Regions from separate parts of the Actinacidiphila sp. ITFR-21 genome, predicted to be linked through region 2. Evidence: predicted binding sites of a transcription regulator. Region 2 holds the regulator's gene; the other holds the start of a gene.
The links. The regulator HspR, encoded in region 2, represses chaperone genes until heat shock. The targets are predictions, from matches to a motif close to TTGAGNNNNNNNNNCTCAA.

Region 1 (9,661 bases), 1.2 Mb from region 2:
TGGTTGTTGATGACGATGCGGTTGTCGAACAGCAGCTTCACCGGGACGGCCCGCACCGAGGTTGCGGTGGGCAGTTCCAGCGAGGCGTGCATGTTCTTGGCGACGGCTGCGGCCGGGCCGCGCAGCGTGACGTACTCGGTGGCCGGTTCCGCGGTGGGCGCGGCGCCGTTCGCGGCGGCCTTGGCGGCGGGCGCCGGCGACGGGGCCGGCGCGGCGGCCGGGGTCGCCGGAGCCGCCGGGGGGGCGGTGCTGGCGACCGGGGCGGACGCGGGGGCCTGCGGGGCGGTTGGAGCCGCGGCGGCGGCCGAGCCGTTCACCGGCGGCTTGGGCGTCGTCGCGGCCGTCGCGGTCGCCGCGGGGCTGGCGGCCGGGGTCGCCGGGGTGGGCGGCGTGGCGCCGGGGGCGGCCTTGGTGGTGGCGGATCCGGGGACGCCCGCCACGGCCCGTGCGGCGGCTCCGGACGCCCCGCCCTGGCCGGCGGGGGCGGCCGGCGCGGCGGAGCCGTCCGGCTTGTAGTCGGCGAAGAAGTCCCACCAGGCTCGGTCTACCGAGTTCGGGTCCTGGAGGTACTGCTGGTAGATCTCATCGACGAGCCACTCGTTGGGGCCGAAGCCCGCGGCAGGGCCTTCGCCCTGCGCTTGGTGGTCGGTGGAGACGCTCGAGCTATTGGGGGACTGTGGCGACACGGCGGCAACCGCCCTCTTCCGCTTCACAAAAAAAGATGGTGGACAGCGGAAATAAAGGCTACGCCTTCATGACCCCTGCTCGCAGGCCCGGGGGTCCACTCGTCGCGCAAGTCACACCCGGAACCTGGTTTCACCGCCATTCCTGGCGGGAAAGTGGTCCCTCTTCAGGGTTCACCCGCGCTATGCGGGTAGCGCGCGGGCGTCGACGGCCGCGCGCCGGCCGGGCAGCGCACCTCCATGGTGCCTGAACCGCGTCAATGTTGCACCGAGGGTCCACCTGGAAGGGTGACGAGGATCCGGCAGCCGCGCGGGGATTCGGCCACCTCGATCCGGCCGCCGTGCAGATCCACCGCCCAGCGCGCGATGGCCAGGCCCAGTCCCGTACCGCCGTCGCCGCCCGGGTGGGAGCCGCGGTGGAAGCGGTCGAAGACCCGGACCCGGTCCGCCTCCGGGATGCCGGGCCCCTCGTCGCGAACGTCCAGCAGGAGGCTGCCGGGCGCGGTGCCGCCGCGGGCCCGTACCGTGACCCGGCCGCCGGGCGGGCTGTGCTTGACCGCGTTGTCCACCAGGTTGGCCACCACCTGGTGCAGCCGCTCGCCGTCGGCGTAGGCGACCAGCTCGGGCGGCGAGACGTCCAGGTGCAGGTGGACGTCGGCGCGCGGCCGGGACCGGGAGCCGGTCGGCTTGGCGCTGCCCATGCCCAGGCTCGCGGTCTTGATCACCGCCGACAGGTACGGCCACACCTCGAACCGCTTGGCGTCCAGCCGGACCGCCCCGCTGTCCAGCCGGGACAGGTCCAGCAGCTGGCTGACCAGCTTGCCGAGCCGCTCGGTCTGCTGCAACGCCAGCCGCATGGTCTCCGGGTCGGCGGCCGAGACCCCGTCCACCACGTTCTCCAGCACCGCCCGCAGCGCGGCGATCGGGGTGCGCAGCTCGTGCGAGACGTTCGCCACCAGCTCTTTGCGGTGCCGGTCGGCGGCGGCCAGGTCGGCGGCCATCCGGTTGAAGGTGCCGGCCAGTTCGCCGACCTCGTCGCGGCGCCTGCGGCTCACCCGGCGGCTGTAGTCGCCGCCGGCCATCGCGCGGGCCACCGCGGTCATCTCACGCAGCGGCGCGGTCAGGTTGGTGGCGACGATCTGGCTGATCAGCAGCGAGGCGATGATCGAGAAGATGGTGATCACCCGCAGCTCGGTGGCCGAGCGGATGGCCACCGTCACCAGCAGGGTGGTGATCAGCACCGAGACGATCACCAGCAGCTGAAGCGCCGCCTTGATCGAGCGGAAGGGGTCCCAGGGCCGCAGCGCCGCCCATATCCGCCGCCGCCAGCTCACCGCGCGCCTGGTCCCCCCGCCCGGGGCGGCGGCCTTGGCGCTCATGGCGCCGGGGTCTCCAGCGCGTAGCCCACACCGTGCACGGTACGGATCCGCTCGGCGCCGATCTTGCGGCGCAGCGCCTTGACGTGGCTGTCGACGGTACGGGTGCCGGAGGCGTCGGCCCAGTCCCACACCTCGGCCAGCAGCTGCTCGCGGGAGAGCACCGCCCGCGGCTGCTGGGCGAGGCACACCAGCAGCTCGAACTCGGTGGGGGTCAGGTGGATGTCCGAGCCGCCGACCCGGACCCGGCGCTGGGCGTGGTCGATCTCCAGGTCGCCGAGCTGGATACTGGCGCCGCGCGGGCTGTGCGCCGCGGTCGCCGCGCGCTCCATCCGGCGCAGCAGGACGTGCACCCGGGCAGCCAGCTCCCGCATGGAGAACGGCTTGGTCATGTAGTCGTCGGCGCCCACCCCGAGCCCCACCAGCATGTCGGTCTCGTCGTCGCGGGCGGTGAGCATCAGTACCGGGACCGGCCGGTCGGCCTGCACCCGGCGGCAGACCTCCAGGCCGTCGAAGCCGGGCAGCATCACGTCGAGGACCAGCAGGTCCGGGCGCCAGGAGTGGGCCGAGTCCACGGCGGACGGGCCGTCGCCCGCGGTCCGTACCGAGAATCCCTCCGCCTGCAGCCGGGCCGCGATGGCCTGCGTTATCGTCTGGTCGTCCTCGACGACCAGCACCCGGCGCTGCGCGCCCGGAGTCTGCGTGCTGTCCACTTCCGCCCCACAAAGTCGTCCTGAATACGGGCAGCGTACGGGGCCGTCCGCGGGCCTGACTACGACGCCTTCACGCCGTGACGGCTATGTGCACCACGTCCGGCACCCCGCGGGCGACCTGGATCTCGATGGTGCGCACCCGGTCGAAGCCGGCGTCCCGCAGCGCCGTCTCGAAGGCGGCCGACGGCTGCGCCGACCAGACGGCGAGGACTCCGCCGGGACGGAGGCGGCCCCGGCAGGCGGCGAGGCCGCTGGGAGTGTAGAGACTGTCGTTGTTCTCGGTGACTGTCCAGTCCGGGCCGTTGTCGATGTCCAGGCACAGCGCGTCGTAGGTGTCGGAGGAGGTGCGGACGTACGCCACCAGGTCCTGGTGGAGCACCCGCACCCGGGGGTCGTCCAGCGCGTGCGCGGAGAAGCGGGCCAGCGGCCCGGTCCGGTGCCAGGCCACCACCGCGTCCTCCCGCTCCACCACCGCGATCCGGCCCCAGCGGGGCTCGGCGGCGGCCCTGGCCAGCGAGAAGCCGACGCCGAGGCCGCCGATCAGCAGGTCCGGGCCGCTCGTACGGTCCCCGTCCCCGTTCCGGTCGGGGGTGTGGTCCGGGCCGGACGTACGGCCGCGGTCGCCGTCCCCGTCCAGCGCTTCGAGGGCGGCGTCGACCAGCAGCCGCTCGGACCGGCCGTCGGAGGTGTCCATCAGGAAGCAGCCGTTGGCGATGATCTCGAACCGCTCGCCGCGCCGCCGCAGCACGACTTCGCCGTACGGACCCTCGCGGCGGTCGAGGACGACGGGTGAGGCGGCGGTGTCGGGCGGTGACGGCATGGGTCCATTCTGGCGGAGGCGCGGGGCCGGCGCGGACCGGGAGGCGGGGGCTGTGGACAACTGGCGGGAGGCTGTGGAGAAGCCGGCGGGGGAGCGCACACCGGCGGGTGAAAAGGGGCGCCGCGGGGTCTTCCCGGCGGGCGCCGTTCACGGCCCGCACACCGGGACCTCCGTGAGCGTTGGCCGGCGGGCAATGGACACCGGAGCCGCCCGTGCGTAGGTTCCGCGCATGTCATCCCTTTTCAAGAACCCCGTGGCGCGGCGTCTGCTGCGTCCGGCCGCCTCGTTGGTCGACCAGCGGGTGCAGCGGCCGGTCAGCCGGCTGCGCAAGGACCTCGACCGGGCCGCGTACGGCGACCGTGAGGCCCGCGAGGCGCTCCGCAGGGAGCTGGACGGCCTGCGCGAGGAACTGGGGTCCCTGCGCGAGGAGGTGACCGGGCTGCGCGTCCGGCAGTTCGCCTTCGACCTGCTCTTCGAGCGGGTCGGCCGGTCCGGGAACCGGACGCCCACCCGGCAGGAGCACGAGGAGCTGGTACGGGAGATCGCCGCGGTGTCGGGGAAGGACGCCCGTTTCGCCCGCCGCGACGCCGCGGCCGCCTTCCGCAGCGTCATCGCCCTGGAGTCGCTGGGGCTCGGCCGGCTGGCCGGCACCACCGCGAACGTGTGCGGCAAGCTCGCCGCCATCCCGCTGCTCGACCCGCCCAACGGCGACGTGCTGGAGATCGGCACCCTCTTCGGGCTCTTCTCCGCCGCGATGCTGCGGATGATGCACCGGGCCGGCGTCGAGCCGCGGCTGACCGTCGTCGACCCGCTGGCCGGCAGCCAGCTCCAGCCGGGCACCGCCTCCGGCGCCGAGCCCACCGGCACCCCGGTCCGGCTGGACGTGGTCCGCGCCAACCTCGCCCTCGGCGGCACCGCGGGCGAACTGGCCCGGGTCCACCAGGGCCTGTCCGGCGACCCGGCCGTCCGCGAGGCCGTCTCCGACCGCAAATACGGGGTCATCGTCGTCGACGGCGACCACACGGCGGCGGGGGTGGCCGCAGACCTGGAATGGGCCGAGCTGATCGCCGCTCCCGGCGGCATCGTCGTGCTCGACGACTACGGCGACCCCGGCTGGGCGGGCGTCCAGGAGGCGGCCGACGAGCACCTGGCCGGCCCGACCCGCTTCGAGATGCTCGGCCGGGTGGCCACCTCGGCGTTCCTGCGCGCCCGCGACTGAGAGGCCGCCCGCCGCCCACTGCCGCCCGCCCGCCGACACCCCGCCGCCGCGGGCCGGGGAGATCGCTCTCGGCGAACACGCGGCCGGGAACACCGGAGCCCTTCGCAGCATTGAGCCAGGTGTACTCAACTTGCTTGCAAAGGGAGCGATCATGGCGTTTGAGCCCCGGACCCCCAACCCTCTCACCCTGCCCGTCCTCCCGCTGGACGACGAGGTCGTGCTGCCCGGCATGGTGGTCCCGCTGGACCTGACGGACTCCGAGGTGCGCGCCGCGGTGGAGGCCGCCCAGGCGGCGCACGGCGGGCCGGGGCCGGGGAAGCCCCAGGTACTGCTGGTGCCGCGGGTGGACGGGAAGTACACCGCGGTCGGCACGCTCGGCACCGTCGAGCAGGTCGGCCGGCTGTCGGACGGCGACCCCGGCGCGGTGATCCGCGGCCGGTCCCGGATCAGGATCGGCGCCGGCACCACCGGCCCCGGCGCGGCCCTGTGGGTGGAGGGCACCCCGGTGGCGGAGCCGCCCGCCGCGGAGGCGCCCGGCACCGTCGCCGAGCTGATGAAGGAGTACAAGGCACTGGCCACCAGCTGGCTGCGCAAGCGCGGCGCCTGGCAGGTCGTGGACCGCGTCCAGCAGATCGAGGACGTGGGCCAGCTCGCCGACAACTCCGGCTACAGCCCCTACCTGACCACCGAACAGCGCGTCGAGCTGCTGGAGACCACCGAACCGGTGGCCCGGCTGCGGCTGGCCATCCAGTGGCTGCGCGACCACCTCGCCGAGCAGGACGTGGCCGAGACCATCCGCAAGGACGTGCAGGAGGGCATGGAGAAGCAGCAGCGGGAGTTCCTGCTCCGCCAGCAGCTCGAAGCCGTCCGCAAGGAGCTCGCCGAGCTCAAGGGCGACCCGGAGAACGAGGGCGACGACTACCGCGCCCGGGTGGAGGCCGCCGACCTGCCGGAGAACGTCCGCGAGGCGGCCCTGAAGGAGGTCGGGAAGCTGGAGCGCTCCTCGGACGCCTCCCCCGAGGGCAGCTGGATCCGCACCTGGCTGGACACCGTCCTCGAACTGCCGTGGAACACCACCACCGAGGACACCTACGACGTGGCGGGCGCCCGCGCCGTCCTGGACGCCGACCACGCCGGACTGGACGACGTCAAGGAGCGCATCACCGAGTACCTGGCCGTCCGCAAGCGCCGGGCCGACCGCGGCCTGGGCGTGGTGGGAGGCCGCCGCGGCGGCGCGGTGCTGGCCCTGGTCGGCCCGCCCGGTGTCGGCAAGACCTCGCTCGGCGAGTCGGTGGCCCGCGCCATGGGCCGCACGTTCGTCCGGGTGGCGCTCGGCGGTGTCCGCGACGAGGCGGAGATCCGCGGCCACCGCAGGACGTACGTCGGCGCGCTGCCCGGCCGGATCGTCCGGGCGATCAAGGAGGCCGGGTCGATGAACCCGGTGGTGCTGCTCGACGAGGTCGACAAGGTCGGCTCCGACTACCGGGGCGACCCGGCCGCGGCTCTGCTGGAGGTCCTCGACCCGGCGCAGAACCACACCTTCCGGGACCACTACCTGGAGGTCGAACTGGACCTGTCGGACGTGGTGTTCCTGGCCACCGCCAACGTCCTGGAGGCCATCCCCGAGCCGCTGCTGGACCGGATGGAGCTGGTCCGGCTGGACGGCTACACCGAGGACGAGAAGATCGTCATCGCCCGTGACCACCTGCTGCCGCGTCAGCTGGAGCGGGCCGGACTGGCCGCCGAGGAGGTGGCCCTGGCCGAGGACGCGCTGCGCAGGCTGACCACCGAGTACACCCGTGAGGCGGGCGTGCGGAACCTGGAGCGGACCCTCGCCCGGATCCTGCGGAAGATCGCGGCCCGGCACGAACTGGGCGACCGGCAACTGCCCTTCACCGTGACCTCGGCGGACCTGCGGGCGCTGATCGGCCGGCCGCACCACGTGCCGGAGTCCGCGCAGGACCCGGAGGAGCGGCGGACCGCGGTGCCGGGTGTGGCCACCGGTCTCGCGGTCACCGGGGCGGGCGGTGACGTGCTCTACATCGAGGCGTCGCTGGCCGACCCGGAGTCCGGCGGCGCGGGCCTGCAGCTCACCGGCCAGCTGGGCGACGTGATGAAGGAGTCGGCGCAGATCGCGCTGTCCTTCCTGCGCTCGCACGGCGCCGAGCTGGAGCTGCCGGTCGGCGACCTGAAGGAGCGCGGGGTGCACCTGCACGTGCCGGCCGGCGCCGTCCCCAAGGACGGCCCGAGCGCCGGTGTGACGATGACGTCCGCGCTGGCCTCGCTGCTGTCGGGACGGCGGGTGCGCACCGATGTGGCGATGACCGGTGAGGTGTCGCTGACCGGCCGGGTGCTGCCGATCGGCGGGGTCAAGCAGAAGCTGCTGGCCGCCCACCGGGCCGGGATCACCACGGTGATCATCCCCAAGCGCAACGAGCCCGACCTGGACGACGTTCCGGCCGAGATCCTCCAGGCGCTGGAGGTGCACCCGGTGAGCGACGTGCGCCAGGTACTGAAGCTGGCGCTGGAGCCCGCCGCCGTGACCGCGTCCGCCGCCGCGACCGGCGGGGACCCGGTGCAGGTGGCCGCGTAGGGCCGCCCGCCCCCGCGACCGCGCGGCGGCGCGTCCCAGCCCCCCGCCCGGCGACCGGGCGGGGGGCGGCCCGCGTCCTGGGGCGCCGCGGGAGCGGCGCGGATCAGCCCGCCGCGTACGCCTGGAGCCGGTCCTGCGCGCCGTTGAACCGGTCCTGGTCACCGGGGAAGGTGCCGGAGTCGGCGAACTGCCAGATGGTCTGGTAGCCCCAGCCGGCCGGCAGGGCGCCGACCGCGGTGCTGTAGCGGGCGATCCACAGCGCGTTGGTGCCGGCGAAGGCGGCGCTGTTGCCGGTGCACTGCGTCCACCAGCTGGTGGTGCTGTAGATCGTCGGGTAGCGGCCGGTACGGGCGTGGTACTCGTTGCTGAACGCGGAGATCCAGCCGACCATGCCGCTGGCGCTCAGCCCGTAGCAGGTCGCGCCGTACGGGTTGTACTCGATGTCCAGCGCGCCCGGCAGCGTCCTGCCGTCGGCCGACCAGCCGCCGCCGTGCGCGATGAAGTAGTCGGCCTGGGTGGCGCCGGCCGAGACGTCCGGCAGGGCGAAGTGGTACGAGCCGCGGACCATGCCGACGTTGTAGGAGCCGTTGTACTGCTGGGCGAACGACGGGCTGGTGTACGAGACGCCCTCGGTGGCCTTGACATAGGCGAACCGGGCGCCGGCCGCCCAGGTGGCCGCCCAGTCGACGCTGCCCTGGTAGTTCGAGACGTCCAGGCCCGGCGTCTGGGTGGCCAGCAGGGACGCCGCGCCGCCGCCGGCCGGGCGGGCGGAGCCCTCGTGGGCGCGGACGGTGGAGCCCATCCAGTCCAGGTCGGGGTGGGCGAGGCGGCCGCCGCCGGCCGCGTGGGCGGTCCCCGGGGCGGTCAGGACCAAGGCGAGCAGGGTGACGAAGAGACCGGCCAGCAGCGCGAGCCTGGTCCGGGCCGAGCCGGTGCCGTGCACGACGGAGAGACCTCCGTGGGACATGCGTGCCTCCAGATGGCAGGGGGGGACTCGGCATGACCTTGATTGGGCCATGACAGATCTGACGGTACGTCGGACGCTACGCGCGTGGAAAGAGGGGCCTTGAACCGCCGTTGGTCTACTCCTGCGAAATACTTGGCGCGCTGCGGAAACCGCCGTGGGTGGAGAGAAGTTTCAGGTGTTGAAAGCGGGGAGTCTGTGACCGACGCCGAGGAGCGCGCGCCGGACGGCCGGCGGGAGCCCGCCCGCGTGCCGGACCCGGCGGGTCCGCCCGCCGGCGCGGGAGCCGCCGGCGCCCCGGCGGGCGGGGTGCCGGAGTGGGGGACGGACGCGCTGGAGCGGGAGCTGTCGGTGCTGTTCCGGCGGGCCGGGGCGGCGTCCGGCGAACTGGCCAGGGCGGTGCACCCGGAGCTGGAGCCGGCCGCGTACGGACTGCTGGCCCGGCTGGCGGAGGCCGAGCCGGCCCGCGCCACCGACCTGGCCGGGTACTTCGGGGTCGGCAAGGCCACCATGAGCCGGCAGCTGCGCGCCCTGGAGGAGCTCGGCCTGGTCGCCCGCGAGCCCGACCCCGCCGACGGCCGCGCCTACCTGATGCGGCTGACCGCCGAGGGCGGCGACCGCTTCACCCGGGTCCGCACCGCCCGCCGCGAGCAGTATCTGCGCCGGCTGGCCGCCTGGGACCAGGCCGAGGTCGCCGAACTCTCCAGGCTGCTGCACGAGCTGAACGGCCTTCCGTTCGGCGAGGGCCCCCCGTAGCCGCCGCGGCCGACGGCCCTCAGAACTCCACCAGCACCGCCGTGGCGTCGTCGTAGGGTTTGCCGCGGGGCACGCGCACTCCCGCCGGGTCGGCGTCCTCCAGGGACCGCACGCGGGCGATCAGGGCCCGCGGACCCGCCTCCTGGAGCAGGGCGAAGACGCCCGGCCAGTCGTCGCCGCCGAAGACCTCCACGCCCCGGGCCGCGCCGTCGGTGAGCGCCGCCAGCGCCCGTACCCCGGCGGCCGGGGTACGGCCGGTCACCGCGCGGGAGACCACCGCCGGGTCCGCGGCGGCGGTGAAGAAGCCGCCGTCCAGATTGCGCAGCGGCGCCACCGGCACGCCCGCCGCCCGCAGCCGGTCGATCCGGTCGTCCAGTACCGGCGTCACCGAGCCGTCCGGCGCCTGGAGAAGCAGCGCCGAGTCCGACAGCACCAGGTGCTCCACCTCCGCCCCGCCCCAGCGCACCGCGACCACCGTGGCCTGTGGGGTCAGTGGGTGAGAAAGATCACAGGTCGCGCGATGCGCGTCGGCGGTGC
Region 2 (9,661 bases):
CAGCTTCTGCGTCTCGCCCTCCAGCAGCCGGCCGGCCGGGATGCCGGTCCACGCGGCGACCACGTCGGCCACGTCGTCGGGGCCGACCTCCTCCTTGACCATCTTCGTCGAGGGGCCCTGGGACCTGGCCGCCTGCTCCTCGCGGGTGGCCTCGTCCAGTTCGGCCTCCAGCTTGGGCTTCTCGCCGTAGAGCAGCTCGGACGCGGTCTCGAAGTCGCCGTCACGCTGGGCGCGCTCGATGCGGGTGTCGATGTCGTCCAGCCGCTCCTTAAGCTCACCGACCCGGTTCAGGCCCTGCTTCTCCTTCTCCCAGCGGGCGTTCAGGCCGCGCAGTTCCTCCTCGCGGTCGGCAAGGTCCTTGCGCAGCTTCTCCAGCCGCTGGACGGAGCCGGGGTCGGTCTCGTTCTTGAGCGCCATCTCCTCCATCCGCAGCCGGTCCACCGCGCGCTGGAGCTCGTCGATCTCGACCGGCGAGGAGTCGATCTCCATCCGCAGCCGGGACGCGGCCTCGTCCACCAGGTCGATGGCCTTGTCGGGCAGGAAGCGGGCGGTGATGTAGCGGTCGGACAAGGTGGCCGCGGCCACCAGCGCGGAGTCCGCGATCTGCACCTTGTGGTGGGCCTCGTAGCGGCCCTTGAGGCCGCGCAGGATCGCCACGGTGTCCTCGACGTTCGGCTCGGCGACCAGCACCTGCTGGAAGCGCCGCTCCAGCGCCGGGTCCTTCTCGATCCGCTCGCGGTACTCGTCCAGCGTGGTGGCGCCGACCATCCGCAGCTCGCCGCGGGCCAGCATCGGCTTGAGCATGTTGCCGGCGTCCATCGCGGAGTCGCCGCCGGCGCCCGCGCCGACCACGGTGTGCAGCTCGTCGATGAAGGTGACGATCCGGCCGTCGCTGTCCTTGATCTCGGCGAGTACGGCCTTCAGCCGCTCCTCGAACTCGCCGCGGTACTTCGCGCCGGCCACCATCGCGCCGAGGTCGAGCGACACCAGCCGCTTGTTGCGCAGCGACTCGGGCACGTCGCCCTTGACGATCCGCTGGGCCAGGCCCTCGACGACGGCGGTCTTGCCGACGCCGGGCTCACCGATCAGCACCGGGTTGTTCTTGGTGCGGCGGGACAGCACCTGTACGACCCGGCGGATCTCCTGGTCCCGGCCGATCACCGGGTCGAGCTTGCCCTCGCGGGCCGCGGCCGTGAAGTCGGTGCCGTACTTCTCCAGCGCCTTGTACGTGCCTTCCGGATCCTGACTGGTCACCCGTTGCCCTCCCCTGGCGGTCTCGAACGCCGCCAGCAGCGCCCTGGCACGGGCGCCCCGGTCGGCCAGCAACTCCCCCGCGGGACCGCCCTTGACGGCGATCCCGATCAGCAGGTGCTCGGTGGAAAGGTACGCGTCGCCGAGCTCCTTCGCGCGCTGCGAGGCGTCGGCGATGACGGCCAGCAGGTCGCGGTTGGCCTGCGGGGGCGCGACCGTGGAGCCCTGCACCGTGGGCAGCGCGTCCACCAGGCGCCCGGCCGCCGCGCGCAGGTCCGCCGGGTCGGCGCCCACCGCGGCCAGCAGGTCCAGGATGTTCTCGTTCTCCGTGCCGCTCAACAGGGCGAGCAGCAGATGCGCGGGCGTCAGGTCCGGGTTCCCCTCGGCGACGGCCCGGGTGTTGGCGGCGTTCAGCGCTTCCCGGCTCTTGTTGGTCAGCTCGGCGTCCACGGGTGCGGCATCCTCTCCTCATCGGGTAAACCTGCGTTCATCAACGTACGGTAAGTTGAGTCTATTCCACTCAAGGGTATGTCAGGGCGACTACGCGCCGCGTTGCCGGATTTTGTTTGATCGTTGAAGAAGCCCCCGCGGCGGTGCGACAATGCCGGCACAACTCCGGCGGAGTCCAACGGAGTTGCCCAAAACGCACCGCGACCGGCACCGTTCGCAGCCCTGTCGTGTACGCCATGCCGTACACCCCCGTACCTCCGCAGGTCCCCGCTGGTGAGGATGTGACATGACCGCTGCGCACCCCATGGACCCCTCCGGTACCGCCGTCCACGCGGAGGCCGGCGCCCTGCGCGAGGCGGCGGCCGCCTGCCCGGTGCTGCTGCCCGGCGGCGTGCCCGGGATGATCGTGTCCCGCTACAAGGAGCTGCGCGACTTCCTGGCCGACCCCAAGGTCGCCAAGAGCGCCCGTCACTTCGCCGCCTACCAGCAGGGCCGTGTCCCCGAGCAGTGGCAGCTCAACGCGTTCGCCCTGGTCGACGGCATGACCACGGCGGACGGTGACGACCACCGGCGGCTGCGCGGCCTGGCCACCAAGGCGTTCACCCCGCGCCGGGTGGCCGCCATGCGGCCCTGGATCGGCCGGCTGGCCGGGGAACTGCTCGCCGCGCTGCCCGGACACCGCGACGGCGACGGGGTGGTGGACCTGCGGCTGCACTTCGCGTACCCGCTGCCCATGGGGGTCATCTCGGAGCTGCTCGGCGTCGACGCCGCCTACCGCGACGAGCTGCACGAGCTGGTCCGCGTCCTGGTCAGCACCTCCAGCCCGGCCGCCGACGCGATGGCCGCCCAGGCGCGGATCCACGCGGTGCTCGCCCGGGTCGTCGCCGACCGCAGGGCCCGGCCCGGCGAGGACCTGACCAGCGCGCTGATCGCGGCCCGCGACGACGCCCTGAACGGCGGCGCGGAGCGGCTCAGCGACGCCGAACTCACCGGCACCCTGCTGCTGATGATCGTGGCCGGCCACGAGACCACCCTCAACCTGATCACCAACGCGGTCCGCGCGCTCAGCGGCCACCCCGAGCAGCTCGCGCTGGTCCTGGCCGGGCGGGCGTCCTGGGACGCGGTGGTCGAGGAGACGCTCCGCTGGGACAGCCCGGTCGCCAACTTCCCGTTCCGGTACCCGACCACCGACATCGAGGTGGACGGCGTCACGGTGCCGCGCGGCACCCCGGTCCTGGCCGGATACGCCGCCGCCGGCCGCGACCGGCGCGAGTACGGGCCGGACGCCGACCGGTTCGATGTCACCCGCCCGGCCGGCCGGCACCTGTCCTTCGGGCACGGCGCCCACTACTGCCTGGGCGCGCCGCTGGCCCGCCTGGAAGCGGTGATCGCGCTGCGCGAGTTGTACGCGGCCCACCCCGGCCTGACCGTGGCCGTGCCGGACGGGTCGCTGCCGCCGCTGCCGGGTTTCGTCGGCAACGGCGTGACGGAGCTGCCCGTACGGCTGGGGTGAGCGGCGGAGCCGGGGCCGCCGAGCGGCTCGGGGCGGTCTGTCGAGCAGGGGCGGGCGGCGGAGCCGCGGGGGCCGGCGGAGCCGCAGGAGTTGGCGGAGCCCGGGTGGCCGGCGGAGCCCGGGTGGCCGGACCGGCCGGGGTGCGGGGCGAGGGGCTAACGTCGTCCGCATGGCACCTCTCGATCCCCGCGCGCCCACACCCGGTTACCTCGCCTTCTGGCAGGAGTACCACCTGTGCGCCCTGGCCACCCCGCGCCCGGACGGCACCCCGCACCTCGTACCGGTCGGTGTCACCTACGACCCGCGGGCCGGTCTGGCCCGCGTCATCACCGGCCGGGCCAGCGCCAAGGCCGCCCATGTCCGCGCCGCGGGCCCGGCCGGCGCCGCGGTGGCGGTCTCCCAGGTGGCGGGCGGCAAGTGGGCCACCCTCGAAGGGCTCGCCACCGTGTGCGAGGACCCGGCCCGGATCGCCGACGCGGTCAGCCGCTACGCCGAACGCTACGGCCGCACGCCCGCGCCCGACCCGGAGCGGATCGTCATCGAGATCGCCCTCACCCGCGCGATGGGCAACGCCTGACACCCGCCGGCCGGGATCCCGCCGCCGAGGACGCCTGACCAAGCCGGCGTCCTCAGGACGCCCGAGCCCGCCACGCCGCCCAGGACGCCGCACGGGCCCCGCCGGAAGACGCCCGACGGGGCGCCCCCGCACCTCTTGGGCACCCGGCGGGGCGTCAGCCGTCCCGCCGAGGCCGCCACACCACCAGGGCGCTGGTGTGCTGCACGTCCTGGTACGGGACCAGGTCGCGGCGGTAGGACGCGTGGACGGCCGCCTCGCGCTGCTGGATCACGGCGGCGGCGCCCTCGACGGCCGCGCCGAGCTCGGCGACGCGGGCCTGGAGCGCGGCCACCTGGTTCTCCAGTTCGATGATCCGCTTGATGCCGGCCAGGTTGATGCCCTCGTCCTGCGAGAGCCGCTGCACCTCGCGCAGCTGCTCGATGTCGCGGGCCGAGTAGCGCCGGCCGCGGCCGGCCGTACGGTCCGGGGAGACCAGGCCGAGGCGGTCGTACTGCCGCAGGGTCTGCGGGTGCAGCCCGGACAGCTCGGCCGCCACCGAGATGACGTAGACCGGGGACTCCTCGGTCAGCTGGTACGGGCTGCGGCCCATCGGTCCGCCCGGCCTGCGGACCCCGCCTCCGTCGATGCTCATCGCCTCACGCTCCCTTTGCGGCCTTGAACAGCTCCGCCCGCGGATCGACGTCCGCGGTTGCTTCCCGGTACGACTCCAGCGCGTCGAGCGCCTTGCCCTCGGTCTTCTCCGGCACCGTCACCTCGACGGTGACCAGCAGGTCCCCGCGAGAGCCGTCCTTGCCCAGCGCGCCCTTGCCGCGGGCCCGCAGCGTACGGCCGTTGGGGGTGCCGGCGGGCAGCTTGAGGGTGACCGGGGGCCCGCCGAGGGTGGGCACCCTGATCTCTCCGCCGAGGGCCGCCTCCACGAAGGTGACCGGCACGGTCACGGTGAGGTTGGCGTCCTTGCGGCCGAACACCGGGTGCCGTCCGACGTGTACGGCAACGTAGAGGTCGCCGGCCGGGCCGCCGCGCTCGCCGGGCGCTCCCTTGCCGCGCAGCCGGATCCGCTGCCCGTCGGTGACCCCGGCGGGGATACGGACCTGCATGGTGCGCGAGCTCTTCGCCCGGCCGCTGCCGTGGCAGACCTCGCAGGGGTTCTCCGCGATCAGGCCACGGCCCTTGCAGTCCACACACGGGTCGGTGAGCGAGAAGCCGCCACCGCCGCCGCGCGAGACCTGCCCGGTGCCGACGCAGGTCGGGCACACCCGGGGGGTGCCGTTCTTGTCGCCGGTGCCGGAACACGCCTTGCAGGGCGCCTGCGAGGACATCCGCAGCGGGACCGTGGCCCCGTCGACCGCCTCGGTGAAGCTCAGCGTCACCTCGGACTCGACGTCCTGGCCGCGCCGCGGCTGCACCCGGGTGGTGCCGCCGCGGTTGAACAGCCCGCCGAACACGTCACCGAGACCGCCGCCGAAGCCGCCGCCCTGACCCGTACCGGGCGCGCCGGTGCCGGGGGTGCCGCCGCCCCCGAAGAGGTCGCCGAGGTCGAAGTTGAAGCCGCCGGGGCCGCCCGCGCCCGGCCCGGGGCGGAAACCGCCGTTGCCGAACAGCGCGCGGCCCTCGTCGTACTCCTTGCGCCGCTTGGCGTCGGAGAGGACGTCGTTGGCCTCGGAGATCTCCTTGAAGCGCTCCTCGGCCTTCGCGTCGCCCTTGTTGGCGTCCGGGTGGAACTCGCGGGCGAGCTTCCGGTACGCCTTCTTGATCTCCGCGTCGGTGGCGTCCTTGGGGACGCCGAGGACCTTGTACAGGTCCTTCTCCAACAGGTCCCTACTGATGCTCATCCCCGACGTCCCTCCTCTCCGTCACTCCTGCCGCTCCGTCAGCCCTCGTCCGGGCCACCGGTCTCCTCGCTGTCCGGCTTCTCGTCGTCCTCCTCCGACAGGCCCTCCGGCTTGCCGTGCGCGCCCGGCTGCGGTTCGGCGACCGCGACCCGGGCGGGCCGGAGATTGCGCTCCCCGATGCGGTACCCCGGCTGGAGGATCTGCACGCATGTGGTCTGCGTGACATCGGGCGAATAGCTGTGCATCAGCGCCTCGTGCACCAGCGGGTCGAAGGGCTCGCCCTCCTTGCCGAACTGCTGGAGCCCCAGCTTGGCGGCGACCGTCTCCAGCGACTCGGCGACCGACTTGAAGCCGCCCACCAGTTCACCGTGCTCGCGGGCCCGGCCGATGTCGTCCAGCACCGGGAGCAGCTCGATGAGCAGGTTGGCGACCGCGATCTCCTTGACCGCGACCCGGTCCCGCTCCACCCGGCGGCGGTAGTTCTGGTATTCGGCCTGGAGGCGCTGGAGGTCCGCGGTGCGTTCGTTGACCGCGGTACGCACCTGGTCCAGCTGCGCCCTCAGGGCCGTCAGTTCGTTGGCGTCCCCGCCCTGGGCCGCCGACCCCGCCTGGTCGGCGGTCCCGGCGTCCTTGGCGGATGCGGGCTTGTCGGCGGCCTCGGAGGGGACGTCGGGCTCCTCGAAGCCCTTCGGCTCCTCCGTCACGCGGCACCGTCCCTCTTGTTGCCGTTCTCGTCGTCGACGATCTCGGCGTCCACCACGTCGTCGTCGGCCGCGGCCTGCTCACCGGCCGGCGCGCCCGCGGCGGCGGCTCCCTCGGCTCCGGCGTTGGCGTACAGCGCCTGGCCCAGCTTCTGGCTGACGGCCGCGACGTGCTCGGTGGCCTCGCGGATCAACGCGGTGTTGCCGTCCTCCGCGGACTCGTTCTTCAGCTTCTCCTTGAGGTCCGCGATCGCGGTCTCGACCTCGGACTTGACGTCCTCGGGGAGCTTGTCCTTGTTGTCCGCGATGAACTTCTCGGTCTGGTAGACGAGCTGCTCGCCCTGGTTGCGGGTCTCGGCGGCCTCGCGGCGCTTGTGGTCCTCGTCCGCGTACTGCTCGGCCTCGTGGCGCATCCGGTCGACCTCGTCCTTGGGCAGCGAGGAGCCGCCGGTGACGGTCATCCGCTGCTCCTTGCCGGTGCCCAGGTCCTTCGCGCCGACGTGCATGATGCCGTTGGCGTCGATGTCGAAGGTGACCTCGATCTGCGGCATCCCGCGCGGGGCCGGCGGCAGGCCGGTCAGCTCGAACATGCCGAGCTTCTTGTTGTACGCGGCGATCTCGCGCTCGCCCTGGTAGACCTGGATCTGCACCGACGGCTGGTTGTCCTCGGCGGTGGTGAAGATCTCGGAGCGCTTGGTCGGGATCGTGGTGTTGCGCTCGATCAGCTTGGTCATGATGCCGCCCTTGGTCTCGATACCGAGGGACAGCGGGGTGACGTCGAGCAGCAGGACGTCCTTGACCTCGCCCTTGAGCACACCGGCCTGCAGGGACGCGCCGATGGCGACGACCTCGTCCGGGTTGACGCCCTTGTTGGCGTCCTTGCCGCCGGTCAGCTCGCGCACCAGGTCGGCGACGGCGGGCATCCGGGTGGAACCGCCGACCAGGACCACGTGGTCGATCTCGGACAGCTGGATGCCGGCGTCCTTGATGACGTTGTGGAACGGGGTCTTGCAGCGCTCCAGCAGGTCCGCGGTCAGCTGCTGGAACTGGGCCCGGGTGAGCTTCTCGTCCAGGTGCAGCGGGCCCTCGGCGGAGGCGGTGATGTAGGGCAGGTTGATCGAGGTCTCGGTGGACGAGGACAGCTCGATCTTCGCCTTCTCCGCGGCCTCACGGAGGCGCTGGAGGGCCATCTTGTCGCGGGCCAGGTCCACACCGTGGCCGGACTGGAACTGCTTGACCAGGTAGTCGACGACCCGCTGGTCCCAGTCGTCGCCGCCGAGGTGGTTGTCGCCGTTGGTGGCCTTGACCTCGACCACGCCGTCGCCGATCTCCAGCAGCGACACGTCGAAGGTGCCGCCGCCGAGGTCGAAGACCAGGATCGTCTGGTCGTCCTTGTCCAGGCCGTACGCCAGCGCGGCGGCGGTCGGCTCGTTGACGATGCGCAGGACGTTCAGCCCGGCGATCTCGCCGGCCTCCTTGGTGGCCTGCCGCTCGGAGTCGTTGAAGTACGCGGGGACGGTGATCACCGCGTCGGTGACCTTCTCGCCCAGGTACGACTCGGCGTCCCGCTTCAGCTTCTGCAGGATGAACGCGGAGATCTGCTGCGGGTTGAAGTCCTTGCCGTCGAGGTTGATCCGCCAGTCGGTGCCCATGTGGCGCTTGACCGAGCGGATGGTCCGGTCGACGTTGGTGACGGCCTGTCGCTTGGCGACCTCGCCGACGAGCACTTCGCCGTTCTTCGCGAAGGCGACGACGGACGGCGTGGTCCTGGCGCCCTCTGCGTTGGTGATGACGGTGGGCTCGCCGCCTTCCAGAACGCTGACGACGGAATTAGTCGTGCCCAGGTCGATGCCGACCGCACGTTCTGCCATGGTGAAATCCTCCAGCTAACCGCACTTGAGTGGAACTGACTCAAGAGTGCCTCAGCCCGGATCTTCTGTCAACAGAGATGAGTCGGGTCGGCTCAATTTTGCCGCGCGGCTCGCGCGCAGGCAGCACAGGACAGCGGCCGGTCGGCCCGTAGCGCCTGGAAGAGCTCCCCCGCCCCCGGCTGCCGGGGCACGCCGTGACGGGCCACCGGGACCGTACGGAGCACCAGGCCGCCGGCCGGGAGCCGGCGCAGGCTGCCGGCCAGGTCGTACAGCGCGGGCAGCGAGCTGAGTCCGGGGTCCGCGGTGATCGAGGAGGTCGCGGTGTCCAGGAACCCGTAGAGCCGCGCGGGATGGGCGAGCCCGCCGTCGCCACCGCGCGCGCCGCGGGCCAGCGCCTGCGGCAGGTCGCCCCTGGCGTCCACCGCACGGCCGCCGACCGCGCCGGCGATCTTCTGGAAGCCGGCCACGTCCACCACCAGATGGTGGTCGATCCGGATGCCGCTGAGCCGTTCGAAGGCGCGGATCGAGCACGCCGCGCCGCTGCGGAAGGCGGCGCCGAAGGGCTCGTACGCCGCCGGGGTGGTGCCGCCGCCGGGCCGGGCGCACCGGGGTGCGGCCACCATCAGCTCGCGGGGCACACCGACCGCCGCGGCCCGCCGCCGGTCCGCGGACAGGTGCAGCAGGACGGCCGCCTCGGGTTCGCCGTCCCCGCCCCGGGCGCCGTCGGCGGTGCCCATCACCAGGATGTTGCGCGCACCCGGCACCAGGACGGGGGGCCGCTCGGCCGCGTACCGGGCCAGCACGCGCTCGGCGGCACTGTCGGTGCGGATGTTGTCGCTGAACTTGCGGTAGGCCGCCCAGCCGAGGCCGGCCGTCACCACCAGGGCGAGGCCGGCGCTGACCGCCACCCAGCGGAGCAGGGTGCGCATCGTCGGGTCCTCCTCGGTCGGGCCGGCAGGGGGCGGGCCGGCAGGGGGCGGGGCGGTCGGAGCGGGGCGGTCGGAGCGGCTAAGGCCGCCGGGCAAATCGGACGGCCGAGGCCGCCGGACGGGCCGGGCGGCAAAAGGCCGCCGGACGGGGTCGGGGCGGCGGGTAAGGCCGCTGACTCCATGTTTGTCACGATCCGGGAAGCTTCAACCGCAGCGCCGCGGCGGGAAGGCCCGCGCCACCATGCCGTGCCCGCGGAAACCGCCGCAGGACACACCACGCGACACGCCGGGGGCCCGCGACACAGATCACCGGGCCGGGAACTTTATGGGCCCCGGATTCCCGGGTAACCTCAGCCGAGACCGAAGTAAGTTACCGCTTAGTACGTATCGCTCGCGCAGGCCCGAGGAGCCCTCATGCAACTCGCCGCGATCATCGTGTCGCTGGTCCTCACCGCGGTCGGCGTCGCGCTCGTCAGCCTCGCCGTCGCGCAGATCTACCGGTTCGTCCGGCTCGGCCAGCCCGTCCCGGCCGGCAGC

Region 1: lon (endopeptidase La) is a predicted target of HspR. The motif match lies at 4,922-4,940, and genes of this name have one in related genera.

Annotation. Positions count from the first base shown of each region.
Region 1 covers NZ_CP134605.1:4,873,547-4,883,207, forward strand. The annotation lists gene RLT57_RS21970 (multifunctional oxoglutarate decarboxylase/oxoglutarate dehydrogenase thiamine pyrophosphate-binding subunit/dihydrolipoyllysine-residue succinyltransferase subunit) at 1-686, opposite strand, end outside; gene RLT57_RS21975 (HAMP domain-containing sensor histidine kinase) at 941-2,062, opposite strand; gene RLT57_RS21980 (response regulator transcription factor) at 2,059-2,772, opposite strand; gene RLT57_RS21985 (spermidine synthase) at 2,843-3,592, opposite strand; gene RLT57_RS21990 (class I SAM-dependent methyltransferase) at 3,822-4,811, shown strand; gene lon (endopeptidase La) at 4,963-7,404, shown strand; gene RLT57_RS22000 (lysozyme) at 7,508-8,371, opposite strand; gene RLT57_RS22005 (MarR family winged helix-turn-helix transcriptional regulator) at 8,678-9,124, shown strand; gene RLT57_RS22010 (hypothetical protein) at 9,144-9,661, opposite strand, start outside.
Region 2 covers NZ_CP134605.1:3,626,000-3,635,660, reverse strand. The annotation lists gene clpB (ATP-dependent chaperone ClpB) at 1-1,701, opposite strand, end outside; gene RLT57_RS15885 (cytochrome P450 family protein) at 1,988-3,214, shown strand; gene RLT57_RS15880 (pyridoxamine 5'-phosphate oxidase family protein) at 3,384-3,791, shown strand; gene RLT57_RS15875 (heat shock protein transcriptional repressor HspR) at 3,946-4,422, opposite strand; gene dnaJ (molecular chaperone DnaJ) at 4,427-5,623, opposite strand; gene grpE (nucleotide exchange factor GrpE) at 5,662-6,327, opposite strand; gene dnaK (molecular chaperone DnaK) at 6,324-8,195, opposite strand; gene RLT57_RS15855 (LCP family protein) at 8,288-9,124, opposite strand; gene RLT57_RS15850 ((Fe-S)-binding protein) at 9,539-9,661, shown strand, end outside.